Regions from separate parts of the Psychrosphaera sp. 1_MG-2023 genome, predicted to be linked through region 2. Evidence: predicted binding sites of a transcription regulator. Region 2 holds the regulator's gene; the other holds the start of a gene.
What was found. The regulator NrdR, encoded in region 2, represses ribonucleotide reductase genes. The targets are predictions, from matches to a motif close to AAACACNANATNTNGTGTTT.

Region 1: the regulator NrdR is predicted to act here: its motif matches at 6,434-6,453, upstream of nrdA (class 1a ribonucleoside-diphosphate reductase subunit alpha).

The regions. Positions count from the first base shown of each region.
Region 1 is NZ_JAUORW010000001.1:347,549-357,700, forward strand. It holds gene Q4575_RS01360 (hypothetical protein) at 210-413, shown strand; gene Q4575_RS01365 (LysR family transcriptional regulator) at 479-1,369, opposite strand; gene Q4575_RS01370 (MBL fold metallo-hydrolase) at 1,523-2,410, shown strand; gene gyrA (DNA gyrase subunit A) at 2,507-5,170, opposite strand; gene ubiG (bifunctional 2-polyprenyl-6-hydroxyphenol methylase/3-demethylubiquinol 3-O-methyltransferase UbiG) at 5,433-6,152, shown strand; gene nrdA (class 1a ribonucleoside-diphosphate reductase subunit alpha) at 6,554-8,869, shown strand; gene nrdB (class Ia ribonucleoside-diphosphate reductase subunit beta) at 8,933-10,063, shown strand; gene yfaE (class I ribonucleotide reductase maintenance protein YfaE) at 10,093-10,152, shown strand, end outside.
Region 2 is NZ_JAUORW010000003.1:13,796-23,947, forward strand. It holds gene ribD (bifunctional diaminohydroxyphosphoribosylaminopyrimidine deaminase/5-amino-6-(5-phosphoribosylamino)uracil reductase RibD) at 1-942, opposite strand, end outside; gene nrdR (transcriptional regulator NrdR) at 954-1,454, opposite strand; gene glyA (serine hydroxymethyltransferase) at 1,556-2,812, opposite strand; gene ettA (energy-dependent translational throttle protein EttA) at 3,381-5,054, shown strand; gene Q4575_RS03030 (PilZ domain-containing protein) at 5,174-5,542, shown strand; gene radA (DNA repair protein RadA) at 5,619-6,983, opposite strand; gene Q4575_RS03040 (PilZ domain-containing protein) at 7,258-9,801, shown strand; gene Q4575_RS03045 (hypothetical protein) at 10,000-10,152, opposite strand, start outside.

The DNA of each region.
Region 1 (10,152 bases), on a different contig from region 2:
TCGAACAATTACTCTAACGTTATTTGAATTGCGTCTCAATTGATTATTTTGCAATTAATTAATTAATTTATGACAACAACAAAATTTGTTTGTTAAATAATCTAAATAGCCAGACGTACAAGGCTTACCAACATCCTCTATGATAAATATCCTATTGAATTTTAGTATTTTACTGCCCATTTAAGTCATACAACCATTTGGAGACATTTATGGAAATATTTGAAGCAATTGGAATTACCAATGAACTTATTCAATATTTCATTACTGGTTTACTATTTTTTATGGGAGCTATGGTGATGTATAAAATGGTTCTTTGGGGTAAGAAAATGCCTAGAGGCGCGTTTCTATTTTTAGCGTTATTTCCACTTATAACAATTTTTCCTATTCCACCTCCCATATTTAAAACATGTTAAAAAAATGTGGATAGTGGCGACCCACCTGACGAGGACCTAGCATAATCATAAGAAAATGGCCGACACTAATCCCAAGGATGTTGCTTAAAATATTCAGCTAGAAAATCGATTAGTGCACGCACTGTCGGTGACAAAAACTTTCGAGAAGAATACAAAGCGTAAATATTCATATCATTCGTATTCCAATTAGGCAGTACACGAACCAAACTGCCATTTTCAATAGCGGCATTTGCCATATAAGTTGGTTGCATGCTAATTCCGGCGCCACATTGAGCTGCTTTTAATAACGTGGTTGCTTCATTAGCCGTTAACTGACAATTAACGCTAATGGCTTTATGTTCGTTTTCATTCCAAAGGTGCCAAATGTGTTTTTCAAAATTGGTATAGCTAAGGCAACGATGTTGACTTAAATCATCCGGTGCCGTGATTGCAGGCATAGAATCCAGGTAAGCTTGACTTGCCACTAAAACGGAATGACACACCGCCAATGGTTTTCCAATCAACGACGGATCTGGATTTGACGCAATTCGAATTGCTAAATCAATTCTGCTATCGACCAAATCAATTGCAGTATCTTGCAGGTCTATGTCGATAGAGACTTTCGGGTGACGTGTCATAAATTGTTGTATTGCAACCATGAGCTGCGCATGACTAAACGACATACTACACGCGAGTCGGATCCGACCGGAAAGTTGCTCAGTTGACTTTATCTCACTGATAAATTGGTCTGCTGTAGTCAGCCACTGCTCAATATCATTTAGGCATTTTTCTCCTTGCGTTGTCAGTGTCACTTTTCTAGTCGTCCTATGTAATAAACGAACTTCGAGCCAACTTTCCATCACTTCGATGTAACGCGTTACCATTGGGCGTGACATCTCCAAACGCTCCGAGGTCGCGGTAAAGCTGCCTGTGCGGGCTACATCAATAAATACTTGTGCCGCTTTAACCCGATCCATACTAAACCCCGATTTCTAACAGACCAACCCACATATGTTCGATTTAAGAAACAATGTTGAACATTATTGTACATATATCATTGCAAATCAATTCTCTATTATTGCCCAACTTTCAAAATACAGTTAAACAAAACCCAAAAAATAGGAAATAAAATGAAAATAAATCTACTCAAAGGTTTCTATTTATTAGCAACATTGACAGTAACATTAATGAGCTTTTCAAGTACCGCCGATAATAAAAGTGCGCTGAGTTTAAAAGTATATAACTCGGATAAAAACAGCTTTCATGTAAATTCAACATTAGTTTATGGTGAAACAGAGGCCGTATTGATAGACACAGGTTTCACAAGAGCTGATGCACTTCGTATTGCAGCAAACGTTTTAGATTCAGGTAAAAAATTAACAACGATTTTTATTAGCCAAGCTGATCCTGATTTTTACTTTGGTATTGAAACCTTGCGACAAATATTCCCTGACGTAAATGTGATCACGACACCCGCAGTACGCAAGGCAATTAGTAAAAAAATGGGAGGCAAATTGGCCTACTGGGGTCCAAAAATGGGCGTGAATGCCCCTAAAAATGTACTACTACCTGACGTATATAGTCCAAATAGCTTTACCGTAGACGGTTACAAAATCGAAGTTAAGGGAACAGAAGGCGTTTTGGCTAACCGCCCTTTTGTTTGGATCCCATCAATTAAAGCAATAGTAGGTAATATCGCAGTGTTTGGTGATTTACATGTTTGGACCGCAGATACACAATCATCTGAAACGTTAGCAGCGTGGCAACATCAACTGCAAGAAATGAAGGAATTGTCACCAAAGGTTGTCGTGCCAGGTCATATGAAAAAAGGAACTCAACTTAATGTTCAACTAATTGACTATACCGCAACTTACTTAACTGACTTTATTGATGCTAAGCGCAAGAGTAAAAACGCACAGGCATTAATAGACATAATGACCACAAGATATCCAGATGCCGAGTTAAACCTTGCTTTAGCGATTGGCGCTAAAGTGCATATGGGCGAGATGAAATGGTAATGTATTCTAATTAACAGGGATACAGGCATAAAAAAAAGGTCCATTAGGACCTTTTTTTATTCTATATTTACAGTTAAAGACTGCGACTTATTCGCCCTATTCAGGCGCTTCGTCATCTTCACTTGATTCAACTTGTATGTCATTTGTTACTTCAGCGCTTTCGCCTTCAATAACATCCTGACCCTCGACAACTTCGCCGTCGATAAACTCGCCTTCAAGCGTTTCATCTTCTTCAATCTCTTCGACTTTAGCCAGACCGACAACCAATTCACCTTCAATTGTTCTTATCAAACGAACACCTTGAGTGTTACGTCCAACAACAGATACTTCGTGAACCCGTGTTCTTACTAATGTACCTTTATTTGAGATGATCATGATTTCGTCAGTTTCAGCAACTTGACAAGCGCCAACCACTAAACCATTACGTTCACTCACTTTAATCGAAACAACACCCTGTGTTGCTCGACTCTTAGCTGGGTAGTCAATTTGCGGCGTACGTTTACCAAAACCGTTTTCAGTGATCGTTAGGATATTGTCTTCTTCGTTAGGCACGATTAGTGATACCACTTTCGCGTCTTCAGTCAATTTAATTCCACGAACACCTGTCGCAGTACGTCCCATTGCACGAACTTGCCCTTCATCAAAACGAACAACTTTACCGTTTTGTGAGAACAACATGATTTCGTTTTGGCCATTTGTTATTGACGCACCAATGAGTTTGTCACCATCATTCAAGTTCACAGCGATAATACCGCTAGAACGAGGACGAGAATATTCGGTCAATGCTGTTTTCTTAACGGTACCGTTTGCCGTTGCCATAAATACAAACTTATCTTGTTCGAATTCTTTGACCGGCAATATTGTTGTTATCTTCTCGTCACTTTCTAGAGGTAACAAGTTAATAATTGGACGCCCACGTGATTGACGTGACGCTAATGGTAATTGGTATACCTTCAACCAATATAAACGACCACGGTCAGAGAAACATAAGATTGTGTCATGGGTATTGGCAACTAATAGTTTTTCAATGAAATCTTCATCTTTCATCTTAGTCGCAGACTTACCACGACCACCACGGCGTTGAGCCTGATAGTCAGTAAGTGGCTGATATTTGCAATAACCTTCATGAGAAAGCGTTACAACAACGTCTTCTTCATTGATTAGATCTTCAAGGTTGATATCGTGTGACGCCTCACGGATCTCCGTTTTACGTTCATCACCATAAGTATCGCGAATTAATTCTATCTCTTCACGAATAACTTCCATCAAACGCTCAGGTGAACCTAAGATCTCTAACAATTCAGCAATTAAGCCTAAAATTTCACGATATTCATCTAAGATCTTTTCGTGTTCTAGACCAGTTAATTTATGTAAACGTAATTCCAATATCGCTTGAGCTTGTTGCTCAGTCATATGGTATAAACCATCGCGAATACCGTATTCATCTTCTAGCCATTCAGGGCGAGCAGCGTCATCGCCTGCACGTTCTAACATGGCAGCAACACCACCTAGCGGCCACCCTTTAGCAGTAAGCTTTATTTTTGCTTCAGCTGGCGTTGGAGAGGTTTTAATTGTCTCGATGATTTCGTCAATATTTGCCAATGCTATTGCAAGAGCTTCTAATATATGGGCACGGTCACGTGCTTTACGTAAATCAAATACCGTACGACGCGTAACAACTTCGCGGCGGTGAGATAAAAATGCTTCAAGCATTTCTTTAAGTTTGAATATTTTTGGCTGTCCGTGATCCAGTGCAACCATATTGATACCAAATACGGTTTGCATTTGAGTCAATGCAAACAAGTGATTTAAAATCACCTCAGTTGGTTCACCACGTTTCAATTCAATAACAATACGCATCCCGTCTTTATCAGACTCATCGCGCAGTGCCGTTATTCCTTCAACCTTTTTATCTTTTACCAGCTCTGCAATTTTTTCAATCAGCTTAGCTTTGTTAACTTGATAAGGGATTTCGGTAACGATAATCGTATCTTTACCCGTTTTTTCATCCGTTTCAATTTCTGTATTTGCTCGGATATAAACCTTACCACGACCAGTACGGTACGCTTCTTCAATCCCTTTACGGCCATTGATAATCGCGCCCGTTGGAAAATCAGGACCCGGAATATGTTCCATCAACTCAGGAAGTTCCATATCAGGATTAAAAGATAAGGCTAAAACCGCACTAACAACTTCACGTAGAGAATGTGGCGGTATATTGGTTGCCATACCTACAGCGATACCAGAAGAACCATTAATGAGGAGATTTGGTACTTTTGTCGGTAAAACAGCGGGAATAAATTCAGTCCCATCGTAGTTAGGAACAAAATCGACTGTTTCTTTTTCTAAGTCAGCGAGGAGTTCATGGGCAAGCTTGTCCATTCTCACTTCGGTGTAACGCATTGCGGCTGCGGAGTCGCCGTCAACAGAACCAAAGTTACCTTGGCCGTCTACTAATGTATAACGTAAAGAAAATGGTTGCGCCATACGAACAATGGTATCGTAAACAGCTGAGTCACCATGTGGGTGATATTTACCAATTACGTCGCCCACGACACGGGCAGACTTCTTATATGGTTTATTCCAGTCATTTTTAAGTTCATTCATCGCAAATAAAACACGGCGGTGAACCGGTTTTAAACCATCACGAACATCGGGTAAAGCACGTCCTACGATTACACTCATCGCGTAATCAAGGTAACTTGTCTTTAGCTCTTCTTCGATATTAATGGGGCTAATGTTTTTGGCGAGTTCAGTCATAAACGAAAATTTCCCTGCAACTATTTAAATAGAAGTTTTTATTGTTTTTAATTAACGCGGGATTGTAACACATTCGTGTATTCGTGCTAGTGAAAATTACGTTATAAATAGTGGGGGGCTAGTGTTGTTGTCGTTAAAATCGCCTTGAGGCCATTTTGATGCGTTATTTGCTGTTTATTTAATCGATTGTTGAAATCTAGAATTCTTTTTCAACACAATATCGAGTACCCTACTCTGCGTTAATTATCTTAAAGGAACTTACATGTCGTTAGAAAACACCACAAATGTTGATCAACATGAAATTGAAAAGTTTAACTCAATCGCAAGTACATGGTGGGACCTAGAAGGTGATTTCAAACCTCTGCACATTATTAACCCTGCGCGGCTTGCCTATATACAGGAACAAACAAGCGGTTTAGCGAATAAGTCTATCCTTGATATTGGTTGCGGCGGCGGTATTTTGACCGAAAGTATGGCAAAACTGGCCGGCGACGTCGTGGGGATCGATATGGCGAGCGATTCATTACAAGTGGCTCAACTACACGCCTTAGAAACTAAGGTAACTAATGTCCGATACGAGCAAGTGCAAGCAGAACAATATTGCGCTGATAATAAGCAACAGTTTGACGTTGTCACGTGTATGGAAATGTTGGAACACGTACCAGATCCGGCAGCTATTATTGAAGCCGCGGCGATGGCCTGTAAACCTGGTGGTTCTGTTTTCTTTTCAACGTTAAATAAAACATACAAATCCTACGCTCTAGCGATAGTTGCAGCAGAAAAGCTATTAAAGATAGTGCCAAATGGAACGCATGATTACGACAAGTTTATGAAACCGTCTCAAATCATCCGTTGCGCCTCTAATTTTGATCTTAATGTAAAACATAGCATTGGCATTAATTACAACCCAATCTATAGCTCAGCCAGTTTAACGCCAAAACTTGATGTTAATTATGTGCTGCATTTTAAAAAATTGGTTTAAATGGCGACAAACCCAACGGTGACGCTGGCATCATAAAATTTACAAAAAGTGAAGTAATAATTTGGTAATTTAAATGGATTTTTCAGATAAAATTCATATAAAAAAATAGTTAAAAATCACGTTCAATTATGGATATTTTTAGTTATGTTTACACCTGTTGCTCATACTGTAAGGAGACACTTACAAGGACCCATGGTTGGTTATTTTGTAGTCATATAGATGAATATTTTAAACTTGCAATCATCTCCTCTACACTCTATCTTGTGCTATCGAATTTAAACAGACACTATATGATGTGTTTTTAGCCAAATTAGCTAATTATTATCCAGTCTGATTTAAAATTGCATCTAAATGCGATACACAAAATAATAATATATAAAAACAAAGGACAAACTGGCCCAATGAACAGCACCCTTTCTGTAACCAAACGTGACGGTGTAAAAGAACCTTTAGACCTAGATAAAATCCATAGAGTGATTACCTGGGCAGCAAAAGGTTTAGACAACGTTTCGGTATCTGAAGTAGAAATTCGTTCTCACATCCAATTTTACGATGGCATAAAAACAGAAGATATCCATGAAACCATCATAAAAGCGTCAGCGGATCTTATTGCAGAAGACACTCCAGACTATCAATATATGTCTGCACGTTTAGCGGTCTTCCATTTACGTAAAAAAGCGTATGGCCAATTTGAACCACCACGTTTGTTTGATCATGTTAAACATTTAGTTGCTAATGGCCGTTATGACGAACATTTATTAGCTGATTATACAGAAGCCGAATTTGACGCTATGGATAAGTTTCTTGTCCATGACCGTGACCTAGATTTTAGTTACGCAGCCGTTAAACAGTTAGAAGGTAAGTACTTAGTACAAAACCGCGTAACAGGCCAAATTTACGAAAGTGCCCAGTTTTTATATATTTTAGTCGCCGCGTGTTTATTTGCTAAATACGACAGCGCGACTCGCTTAGACTACGTAAAACGTTTTTATGATGCGACGTCGCAATTTAAAATTTCGTTACCAACACCAATAATGTCTGGTGTTCGTACGCCAACCCGCCAGTTTAGTTCGTGTGTGTTAATTGAAGCGGGTGATAACCTAGATTCAATTAATGCAACAACATCTGCCATTGTTAAATATGTTTCGCAACGTGCAGGTATCGGTATCAATGCCGGTCGTATTCGCGCTTTAGGTAGCCCGATTAGAAATGGTGAAGCATTCCATACAGGTTGTATTCCATTTTATAAACACTTTCAAACAGCCGTAAAAAGTTGTTCACAAGGTGGTGTTCGTGGTGGTGCAGCTACCCTATTCTACCCGCTATGGCATTTAGAAGTTGAAACACTCCTTGTACTTAAAAATAACCGTGGTGTTGAAGAAAACCGAGTAAGACATTTAGATTACGGCGTGCAATTTAACCGCTTGATGTATCAACGATTAATCCAAGACGGTTTTATTACTTTATTTAGCCCGTCAGATGTTCCTGGTTTGTACGACTCCTTCTTCCAAGACCAAGATGAATTCGAACGTTTATATGTTCAATACGAACAAGACGATTCCATTCGCAAAAAACGCATTAAAGCCATTGAGTTGTTTAGCTTGTTCTTAAACGAACGTGCTAGTACAGGTCGTATCTATTTACAAAACGTTGACCATTGCAATACTCATAGTCCGTTTAATCCTAAATACGCGCCGGTTCGTCAAAGTAACTTGTGTCTTGAAATTGCCCTTCCGACTAAACCACTCCAGCATGTAAATGACGAAGAAGGTGAAATTGCCCTCTGTACATTGTCGGCATTTAACTTAGGCGCAATTGAATCATTAGACGAATTGGATGAGTTGGCTGAATTAGCTGTTCGTGCATTAGACAGTTTATTAGATTATCAAGACTACCCAGTTCCAGCCGCATTTAATGCCACTATGGGTCGTCGTACATTGGGTGTTGGTGTTATTAACTTTGCATATTATCTTGCAAAAAATGGCGCAAAATACTCGGACGGGTCTGGAAACAACCTGATCCACAGAACTTTTGAAGCAATTCAGTTTTATTTGTTAAAAGCCTCTAATACGTTGGCTAAAGAACAAGGTGCCTGTCCGAAGTTTAACGAAACGACATATTCTCAAGGTATTTTACCAATCGATACCTATAAAAAGGCGGTTGACGGATTCTGTCAGGAGCCTTTGCATTTAGATTGGGAAACCCTAAGAAAAGATATTGTTGAGCACGGCTTACGTAATTCAACATTGTCGGCACTTATGCCGTCAGAAACATCGTCACAAATTTCTAATGCGACGAACGGCATTGAACCTCCTCGTGGTTTGATATCAGTTAAAGCAAGTAAAGACGGCGTGTTAAAGCAGGTTGTTCCTGAAATTGGACGATTAAAAGATCAATACGAATTGTTGTGGAATATTTCAAGTAACGAAGGTTATCTGCAATTATGTGGGATCATGCAAAAATTTGTCGACCAGACAATTTCTGCCAATACAAATTACGATCCTACAGACTTTAATGATCACAAAGTACCAATGCAGCAGTTGTTAAAAGATTTATTAACAGCTTATAAATATGGCTTAAAGACTTTGTATTACCATAATACGCGGGATCAAGCCGGCACCTCTACCGACAGTAAGTCTGGTAAAAAGGTCACCGCACCAACCACAGTTGTTATCGAAGACGATGAAGACTGTGAAGGCGGCGCTTGTAAAATTTAGTCATATTATTATGCCCAAACCTATGTTTGGGCAATTCCAAATTAGATTACAGAGTTTAATAAAATGCGATATACCACGTTTAATCAAAATGAAGTTAACCCGCTTAAAGAACCTATGTTTTTTGGCGAAGCCGTTAACGTTGCTCGTTACGACCAACAACGTCACGCTATTTTCGAGAAACTAATTGAAAAGCAACTGTCCTTTTTCTGGCGACCAGAAGAGATCGATGTAAGTCGCGACCGAGCTGACTTCCAAAGCATGACGGATAGTGAAAAGCACATTTTCATTTCAAATTTAAAATATCAAACGTTATTAGATTCTATTCAAGGCCGTAGCCCGAACATCGCTCTGTTGCCAATCACATCACTTCCTGAATTGGAAACATGGATCGAAACTTGGTCGTTCAGTGAAACCATTCACTCCCGCTCGTACACTCATATCGTGAGAAATTTATTTAGTGACCCGAGCGAAGTTTTTGACGACATAGTCAAGAACGAAGAGATCCTGAAGCGCGCAGCAGACATTTCTAAATATTACGATGATCTAATTTTCTATACTCAGATATTTCAAACTCTCGGTGAAGGTGAACATGTCATCGACGGTGAACGCTACGTAGTTAACCTTCGTGTTTTAAAGAAAAAATTGTATCTTGCCGTAAACTCAATTAATGCATTAGAAGCGATTCGCTTTTACGTCAGCTTTGCTTGTACGTTTGCTTTTGCTGAGCGCGAATTAATGGAAGGTAACTCTAAGATCATCCGTCTTATTGCCCGTGATGAAAACCTGCATTTAACCTCAACTCAACACATTATTAATTTGTGGGCTGATGGTCAGGATGATCCAGAAATGCAAGAGATCAGCATGGAGTGTTTCCAAGAAGCAAAAGAAATTTTTGCCAATGCAGTTGAGCAAGAAAAAGAATGGGCTAAATACCTATTTAAAGATGGCTCTATGATTGGCTTAAATGAAGAAATATTGTGTCAATATGTTGAATATATCGCTAATCACCGCTTATCTGCGATTGGTATTCCAGCGATGTATGACGTTAAAAGTAATCCGCTACCATGGATGAACAAATATTTAGAATCTGACAACGTTCAAGTTGCACCACAAGAAGCTGAGATCAGTTCTTATCTTGTTGGTCAAATTGACTCAGAAGTTGATGCGTCTGAATTTGACGGTTTTGAACTGTAATTTTAGTCAGTTCCCTACTTTAACGATTCATGTCTAAAATACGGGTTTTGAGCCAACAAGAAGTTGAAACAGAGTTTGAATTTCAATCT
Region 2 (10,152 bases):
TCTGCCGCCTGCTTCTATCCACAAATTATTTATTTCGTTCGCGCCACACCAAGAGACAAGCTCAGATAAATGAAACCCGTCAACATCGTCGTAACTTATGACTAACTCAGTAACATAATCGACGTTGGAAAAGTCATTGGATTTCGATGGTCTAACAATAATCACGTCTGTTTTGCCGTCAAATAACGCTAATTGAGCAATTGATTTTGCAGTAATCCGATTTTTGCCATCTAATATGATCTTAATCGGCTGTCTAATTTCACCGTCGTATTGATCTAGTGGGTAATCAAAGTTCAATTGTTCACTACGTACGTTCAACTTGGCGTTATCACGGATAACGGAAACGGCAGAACTGAGTATGGCGCAACTCTGCGCTCGAAACGTTTGAACGTCACTGCGGGCTTTAGGCCCCGTAATCCACTTACTTTCGCCATTTTTCAATGCCGTTTTACCGTCTAATGACGAGGCTAATTTAACGCTGATAAACGGCCTGTTTTTTTCCATTCGGGATAAAAAACCTAAATTAAGCTGACGAGCTTGAGACTCTAATAAGCCGGTTTTGACTTTAATCCCTGCTTGTTCAAGCAGTGCAACCCCTTTTCCTGCCACTAAGGGGTTGGGATCTAACATAGCTATTACTACGGTTTTAATACCAGCTTCGATTAATTTTCTGGCACATGGTGGTGTTCGCCCAAAATGACTACAAGGCTCCAATGTTACATAGGCCGTTGCGCCTGAACTTTGTTCAATATCAAGATCAACTAAAGCATTTACTTCTGCATGGCCGGTGCCGGCTTTTTTATGCCACCCCTGGCCTAAAATTGTGTTGTTTTTGACAATAACACAACCAACATTAGGATTAGGTGTCGTTGTAAATCGACCTCTAGCCGCTAATTCAATGGCGAGTGTCATATATTGATGATCAGATTCTGTAAACAACATAGATCAAATTCTTATTCAAACAACTTGGATTGTCTGGTGGTGATTTCTTTTTTCTTATCAGCTTGTTGACCAATTTTGGCAATTTCTTCACCAAATTCTTTAATGTCTTCAAAAGAGCGATATACAGAGGCAAAACGAACATAGGCCACTTTATCGTATTGTACTAGTCCATCCATTATAAGATTACCAATAAACTCTGAACTAACTTCACGTTCACCCGTCATTCTAATTTCTTTTTTGATTGCCAATATAAGTTGGTCAATTTGTTCAGTACTCACAGGTCGCTTTTCTAGCGCCCGCAAAATACCGGCAGACATTTTGTCTTCATTAAATGGTTCACGTTTACCGTCTCGTTTTACCACTTTTGGCATAACAAGTTCGGCACCTTCAAAGGATGTAAAACGTTCGTTACATTGATTACACTCACGCCGACGCCTAACTTGAGAGCCGCCACCGACAAGTCGTGAATCTATTACCTTCGTTTCAGTTGCTGAGCAGAATGGGCAGTGCATAAAAAATGTCCGTAAACTAGTTAACTAAAAAAGCCGCGATAAACGCGGCTTTCGATCTTATCATAATTCTGCTAATGCTAGCGAGAACAAGATTTTACAGTTTAAGCATAAACAGGGAAACGTGCACAAAGTGCTTTGATTTGTTGCTTAACGTTTTCAATATTAGCATCATCTTCAATGTTGTCTAATACGTCACAAATTAAGTTAGTTAATTCAACCATTTCAGCTTCTTGCATACCACGACGCGTTACCGCAGGTGTACCTAAACGCAAACCAGAAGTCACAAACGGTGAACGTGGGTCATTTGGCACAGAGTTTTTGTTTACTGTGATAAATGCTTTTCCTAACGCAGCGTCTGCATCTTTACCTGTAATGTCTTTGTCGATTAGATCAACTAAGAATAGGTGATTTTGAGTGCCATTTGATACAATTTTGTATCCGCGTTCTTGCATGACTTCACACATTTTCTGAGCGTTTTTAACAACTTGTTGTTGGTAAACTTTAAACTCAGGTTGTAATGCTTCTTTAAATGCGACCGCTTTAGCAGCGATTACGTGACATAAAGGACCACCTTGACCACCTGGGAATACCGCACTGTTTAGTTTTTTATAAACGTCTGCGTCACCGCAGCCAGAAATAATTAAACCGCCACGAGGACCCGCTAGAGTTTTGTGTGTCGTAGTAGTAACAACATGAGCATGTGGAACAGGGTTTGGATATACGCCAGCTGCAATTAGACCAGCAACGTGCGCCATGTCAACAAACAAGTAAGCACCAATTTCATCCGCAATTTTGCGGAAACGAGCCCAATCAACAATACCAGAGTATGCAGAGAAGCCAGCAATGATCATCGCAGGTTTATGTTCACGTGCCAAAGATTCCATTTGCTCATAGTCAAGCAAACCAGTTTCTTCATTTAGTCCGTACTGGATAGCATTGTAGATTTTACCAGAAAAACTAACGCTAGAACCGTGAGTTAAGTGACCGCCGTGCGCTAAGCTCATACCAAGTACAGTATCACCTGGTTTAACTAAAGCTTGGAATACCGCAGAGTTTGCTTGTGATCCAGAGTGTGGCTGAACGTTTGCATAATCTGAACCGAATAGTTCGTTTGCACGGTCAATTGCTAATTGCTCAGAGATATCAACATACTCACAACCACCGTAGTAGCGTTTTTGCGGATAACCTTCAGCATATTTATTGGTTAACTGAGTGCCTTGAGCTTCCATAACTCGTGGACTTGCGTAGTTTTCAGACGCAATTAACTCAATGTGTTCTTCTTGACGAATTGTTTCTTGTTGAATTGACGCCCATAGTTCTGGATCGAAATCAGCGATGTTCATATCACGCGTTAACATATTTGCACCTCGGCACTCTGACTAAATTATTAAAAAAAGAAGGCCGTATAATACGCGTTTATTATGTAAAATCCTATATCAAATCTGCGTTAGTTAGTGAAATTTAGCATTAGAAATATTTATAAGTTAGTTAATTAAATCAACCCAATGTCGACTTAGTTACATTCACACCAAATTGGTTTTTGGCGTTTCGTTAAGTGTAGTCAATGTTTAGTAGCATTTGTAATTCGTACCTATGGTGCCATTGTCACAACATTAACAGTTTCAACACCTGTTACTGAGGGCGTTAACTAATAGGTAAAAAACGACTTTGGTATTTCACTTAAATCTAATTAATGGAAAATCAAAGCGATTTGTAGCACAGTCTATTTGCTACTTTTCCTAAAAGTATTTTTAATCAAATTGTTAGAGCAACAAAAATTCAATTGAACATTTGTATGAGCAAGCGAGAATATTGCGATTAAAACAATAAAACAGAAGTTAGATATAAATTGAATTGCTGTTTGCCTATCGTGGTGTATGTCACTTAAAATAGCGGCATCAGTTCTAAACATTAAAAAGGTTTCCTATGGCATTGCCAGATAAATTTATTTTTTCAATGAATCGTGTGAGTAAAGTTGTTCCACCAAAACGCACGATCCTCAAGGATATATCACTTAGCTTTTTTCCTGGTGCAAAAATTGGCGTGCTTGGACTAAATGGTTCAGGTAAGTCTACGTTACTTCGAATTATGGCTGGTTTAGACACCGAGATCGAAGGTGAAGCAAGACCAATGGCCGGGATTAAAATTGGCTATTTACCGCAAGAACCACAAATGGATTTGTCTAAAACAGTTCGAGAAATTGTTGAGGAAGCCGTTAGTGATGTTAAAAATGCACTTTCAAGACTTGATGAAGTCTACGCTGAATATGCTCTAGAAGACGCCGACTTTGACGCTTTAGCTAAAGAGCAAGGCGAGCTAGAAAGTATTATCCAAGCAAAAGATGGCCACAATTTAGATAACCAACTAGAAGTCGCCGCTGACGCGCTTCGTTTACCAGAATGGGATGCAAAAATAGAACACCTATCTGGTGGCGAGCGTCGCCGGGTGGCAATTTGTCGATTGCTATTAGACAAACCTGACATGTTATTACTCGACGAACCGACCAACCATTTAGATGCAGAGTCGGTTGCTTGGTTAGAACGATTTTTACATGAATACGAAGGAACTGTCGTTGCTATAACCCACGATAGATATTTCTTAGACAACGTCGCAGGTTGGATCTTAGAGCTAGACCGTGGCGCGGGTATTCCATGGGAAGGCAATTACTCTAGCTGGTTGGAACAAAAAGAAGTACGTTTAGCACAAGAAGAACGTAGTGAAAACTCACGTCAGAAGTCGATTCAATCTGAATTAGAATGGGTACGAACCAATCCAAAAGGTCGTCATGCAAAATCTAAAGCCCGTATGGCTCGATTTGAAGAGCTTCAAAGTAACGATTACCAAAAACGAAATGAAACCAATGAGTTATATATTCCACCAGGGCCAAGACTCGGTGATAAAGTAATTGAAGTCAGCAACGTCAACAAAGGTTTTGGCGACAGAGTCTTAATTGACAACCTGTCGTTTTCTGTTCCTAAAGGCGGCATAGTGGGAATTATAGGCCCAAATGGCGCAGGTAAATCAACACTATTTAAATTAATTAGTGGCGCAGATACGCCGGATTCTGGCGAAATAGTTGTCGGTGACTCAGTATCACTTTCATCCGTTGATCAGTTTAGAGATTCAATGAACGACGGCAATTCTGTTTATGAAGAAATATCTGAAGGCAGTGATATTATTCAAGTTGGCAACTTTGAAGTGCCATCGCGCGCTTATGTAAGTCGATTTAATTTCAAGGGCTCAGATCAACAAAAGCGCATTGGTGATTTATCAGGTGGTGAACGAAATCGAGTGCATTTGGCTAAGCTGCTAAAAGCAGGCGGCAACGTTTTACTGCTCGACGAACCAACCAATGACCTAGACGTTGAAACGTTACGTGCACTTGAGAATGCCCTACTGGAGTTCCCTGGTAGCGCAATGGTCATCTCGCATGACCGCTGGTTCCTAGACCGGATTGCGACTCATATTTTGGATTACCGTGATGAAGGTAAGATTGAATTTTTCGAAGGTAACTATTCAGATTATGAAGTTTGGTTGAAAAAAACCTACGGTGCTGCGGCCGCAGAACCACATCGTATCAAGTACAAACGTTTGAAATAATAAGCCTATTTGGTCTGACTTTAATTAGCGGTGAAAACATTCACCGCTAATTAAGCTTGATTTTTCTTCAATAAGTTCCATGATAAGTAAATAATCTTTCTATATGAGTGGTAAGTAAAATGGAAGACAAACGGCGATTTACTCGTATTGTATTTTCGGCCCCAGCAACCCTGACAGTTAATAATATCGATTACCCAACGACACTCGTTGATATATCATTAAAAGGTGCATTAATTGCACAAATAAAAGGGATTGAAAATCTTGTTAAAGAAACGTGTCTATTAAAGTTTTGCCTTAACGAATCCGATGTTGAAGTCGAATTGACGGGTCATATTACCCATGTTGAAAAAGAACATTTAGGAATTCACTGCGATAAAATCGATTTACAGAGCGTGAGCCACTTGCGTCGATTAGTAGAATTAAACGTCGGCAGTTCAGAACTGCTTGATAGAAATTTGAATTCGTTAACATTTCCAAACCCAGAATAATCCTTGCCAGCGGATAAAGTCATGGTTGTCACCAAATTTTAAAATGGCGACAAACCCGTGACTTAGTATAGTCACTTTAAAGGTGTTCTAACGCCTCAACTAAGCGCGATATACCAATCACCTTCATATTGGCAATTGTATCTTTAGGCATATTGTTTTTGGGTACGATTGCACGTTTAAAGCCATGTTTCGCGGCCTCCCGCAAACGTTCTTGGCCATTTGCAACCGGTCTTATTTCACCAGCGAGACCAACCTCTCCAAAAACAACAAGCTCACGATCCAACGGGGAATCTCGAAAACTTGATACCATGGCCAACAACAGCGCTAAATCTGCACTCGTTTCACTAACTTTTACGCCCCCAACAACATTAACAAAAACATCCTGATCGCCAAGCATCAAGCCGCCATGTCTGTGTAGTACAGCAAGTAACATTGCCAGCCGGTTTGAGTCTAATCCGACAGCAACGCGCCTGGGGTGCCCCATTTGCGAGTGATCAACCAAGGCTTGAATTTCGACCAACAACGGGCGAGTTCCTTCCCATAAAACCATAACAGAGCTGCCAGACGAGTCCCCTTCTGCACGATTTAAAAATATTGCGCTTGGATTACTGACTTCTTTTAACCCCTTGTCCGTCATTGCAAACACACCAAGTTCATTAACCGCGCCAAATCTGTTTTTAGTGCCTCTTAACGTTCGATATCGTCCATCTGTGTCTCCATCTAACATGATGCTAGCATCGATACAGTGTTCCAATACTTTAGGTCCTGCCAAATTACCGTCTTTGGTGACATGGCCAACCATAATCACCGCAACATTATTTTGTTTCGCAAAACGTGTTAAATACGCTGCGCCTTCACGTACCTGAGATACACTCCCCGGCGCAGATGCAATTTCAGCCATATGCATCACTTGAATTGAATCAACAACCATAATCGAAGGTTTGATATTTTGAGCATGAATACAAATCGCTTCTACACTTGTTTCTGCCAATGCGTTTAATTTATTGGTTGCTAAACCTAGTCGATTAGCTCGCATCGCAACTTGTTGCAAACTCTCTTCCCCCGTCACATATAGGGTAGACATATGCTCGGCCAAAAAGCACATTGTTTGCAGCAATAAGGTGCTTTTCCCTGCACCTGGACTTCCGCCAATTAGTATTGCAGAACCAGGCACTACGCCGCCGCCTAATACTCGGTCAAATTCTCCATAACCAGTCGTAAACCTAGGCAGTGCTTCAAGGTTAACCTTATCCAAAGTTTGAACCTTGTTCTCAGCTGCTCCCGCATAACCTTCATAACGGCTAACAGATGCCTTAGTCTTAGCTGCAACACGGAATTCAGAAATCGTATTCCAAGCATGGCAATCTGTACATTGTCCCTGCCACCGCGGATACTCTGAACCACAATCGCTACATACATACGCTATTTTTGATTTCGCCATAATTTCTCTGCTTGTTATACTAATGTCACAAGTCCGTGGCATAATTATTGCTTCATCTAAAGTAATAAAATATACACTTGTTTAAATTTGTATTTGACCCGAACTATTGATGTTAGAGCTAAATGCTCTATATTTATGAATAAATAACAAAAAATTAAATAAACTAAATTGTTACTCAATTGAAAATTATAAATGATTTATAAATAATTGTATTCATTTGTGAGGTGGGTTTTAATTGTTTTGTATTAAAAATTGCAGGTAATCAAATCTTTATATGGCAACCGAATTACACGATTACAACAACATAATTGAAGATTTAAAATCTGCGGTCAATCACGCGGACTTTGATAAGCAATTTAAATCTAAAGTATCGAGTGTACCTAAGGCCAAACAGTTTCTTATAAAAATGGAGTTGAAGAGACTTGGGCAACCTTGTAACCGACTCTTAGATTTACGTGGCCATGTTGCTGGCGAACCTACTGCATTTGAATATAAGGGACAGATCCATTTTCTAGATGAAGTCGCTAAACAAATTTTTAAAGATCAAATAGAAAAATTTGGTCAATACACCATTGGTTGTTACGAAGCCGTGCTTAATGCGGAAAACAACCATAGGGTAATGCATAAAAAAGAGCAAGAAGCGCGTCTAGTTGAAAAAGCTCGACAGGAAAAAACCCCACGAGCCTCTACTAGTGCAGATGCTGAACAAGTAAATAAAGCCCCAGAAAAACCCAAAATCATTTACGGTGCAAATCTTGTGCACTTTACCCAATACGGAATTCGAGCAGAAGAGCGAATGAATTTCAGTATCGCTATTGAAATGCAATTTGCAATTGGTGATACATTAAAAGCAGTCAGTAGTGACCTCTCGGTTAGTGGGATAAAAGTAAAAGTGCCTTCTGCGAGAAAGTTTGTTAAAGGTCAAAAAATTGCAATTTACCTAACAGGTTTAGAGCAAGAGTTTGAATTAGGTCTCAAAGACGGTATTCAATATGAAGTCGTTGGCATCGATAAAATCAATATCGCCAATAATTACATTAGAATGAAAAGAACATTCACTGAGGACATTGCAGCCTTTGATGATTTCCTTGGCAATTTTATAAACGGCAATAAACGTCGCTATAAAGTGAATTTGGACAATACGCTTGAAGCTGTAGCGGTTAAGGGGTATGAGCAGTATTACCTACCACGGGTTACCACCTTACCCGTTTATATCCGTCAAATTAATGACCGTTTGTTGCCTACATTGGCGCTCGCGACCGAAAACAATCGTTCCACACTTGGCTATTTTAGTGACGAAAGTAAAAATTTGGTATTTCAACAAATATTGGATATGCCAAGACTTGAAAATATGCTGCTCAGTGATCGCGGCATTAAGGAGTCTTTACTTTATTGCTTTACCCATGCTCGTAAAGGAAAAGTATATTTTTACTCTGCAACCACTGAAGAACTCGATGCATCGCCAGAATTGCGGTCAACGTTTTTGCATTTTGCGAGTAAAAAAGACAGTTGGAAAGTTTTCAAATTACAGTTAGTACCGGTATCAGAACATGATGCCCATATTCCTTTGTCTGTTCCAGATTCCGCAGGTAAAGAGATTCAACGCTACAATCAAATACCGTCACCAAAAGTCCAAGGGTTATTGCAGAATTTAAAATTCATTGTTTATATGACTCCGATTTCAAATCCAGATCAAAAAGAAGCCTATCAAAAATATCATGAGATGACTGCGCCAGCCGCACAATTGAACAAGTTTGGCCACCCTAAATTAAAACGTTACATAAATATGGAAGTCGAAACCATTGAATACGTTAATTTAAGGTCAGAGGAGCGCTATTTATATAAGACAGAGGTCTCTGTTGCCCTCCCAGGCCAAGAAGAACGAGCAAAAGGTACGACACGTGACTTTTCAAGTCACGGCTTACAGCTTGTCATTGAGCAAGGTTGCCCGTTTACAAAAGGCGATATTATTGTCATTGGTCTGCCTGAAATGCAGCGTGTAACTAACAAGTTTAATTTAACTAAATTAGCATACGAAATCGTGGCTATTTCGCGCGACAAAACAGTTATGAATTTACGAACCTTTGAACCTAAAGGTGTGCATCATGGTCGACAATTTTTCAAAAAACTAATTGTGCAGAACAAAGCCAAACTTACCCCTGCAAAAATGGAAAGTCGCTATCCGGGTTTATCTAAAGCGCTAAGAAACTTGTGCGCTAAACACGTTTGCAACACACCTATTTATATCGACAAAGAAGGAACAAAAGTTGACATAAATTTGGTGGGGAAGAGCTGCGAAGCTAACTTGATTTTGCACTTGTTGAGTAAACATAAACCTGAACAACATGATATTAGTCTATACCCTTTGCTAAAAGACAACGCGGCAAACAATGTGTTTGCTCCTCTCGTTGCCGATATGGAACGGGCAGATACACCTAAAACAGTGGAACTGTTTATTCGTTATCGTACCGATCAAAATACAGAAGCTCGCTCGTTTATATGCCATTACGCAGATCAGTTTTTATCAACCGAAATGTTAACGAGCTTTATCAAAGCCAGTACCAAAGCCGATGTGTTTTTTGCTTTTAGAATTTATATTTCGAAAACTGGGCGTCCTGACATGGATTATATTTCCAGAGAGTTAAGTTACATTGGAAATTATTCCCAACATAGAGCAAAAGAACTTGAAGGCCGGTTGTGGAATGTTACAGGTGTTGGCGATATGGTTGATATATCTGAAGAAGTATTAACCAGATTTGGTTACTCTGTTGAAGAAATCCAAAAGCAATTGGAACGCCGTTACAAATTATTAAACTAGTTATCAAGTTGCGGCCTGCTGAAGTGCTTCCACTGGAAATTCTCTAGTCCAAAGTCCCCCCAGAATCAAAACAAGAAACGAGAAACGGATTACATTATATATGAGTAACCCTCCCATATATTTAAATGTCGACTCGCGATAGTTGCTATTACACAAGTCGAACAATAATGCACTGATAAAACCAATAGATATAACGAGTTATTTATCGTCTGGAAGCTGTTCAAACTCACTGCGTTTTTGATCAAAAAATTCTTGCAATTTTTCTGGTTGTTGCATTAACGCCATCACTTTTTGCATCGCTTCTAAATGTTCAGGATCTTGTTTTTGAAACATTTCCATGCCGTGCATCTT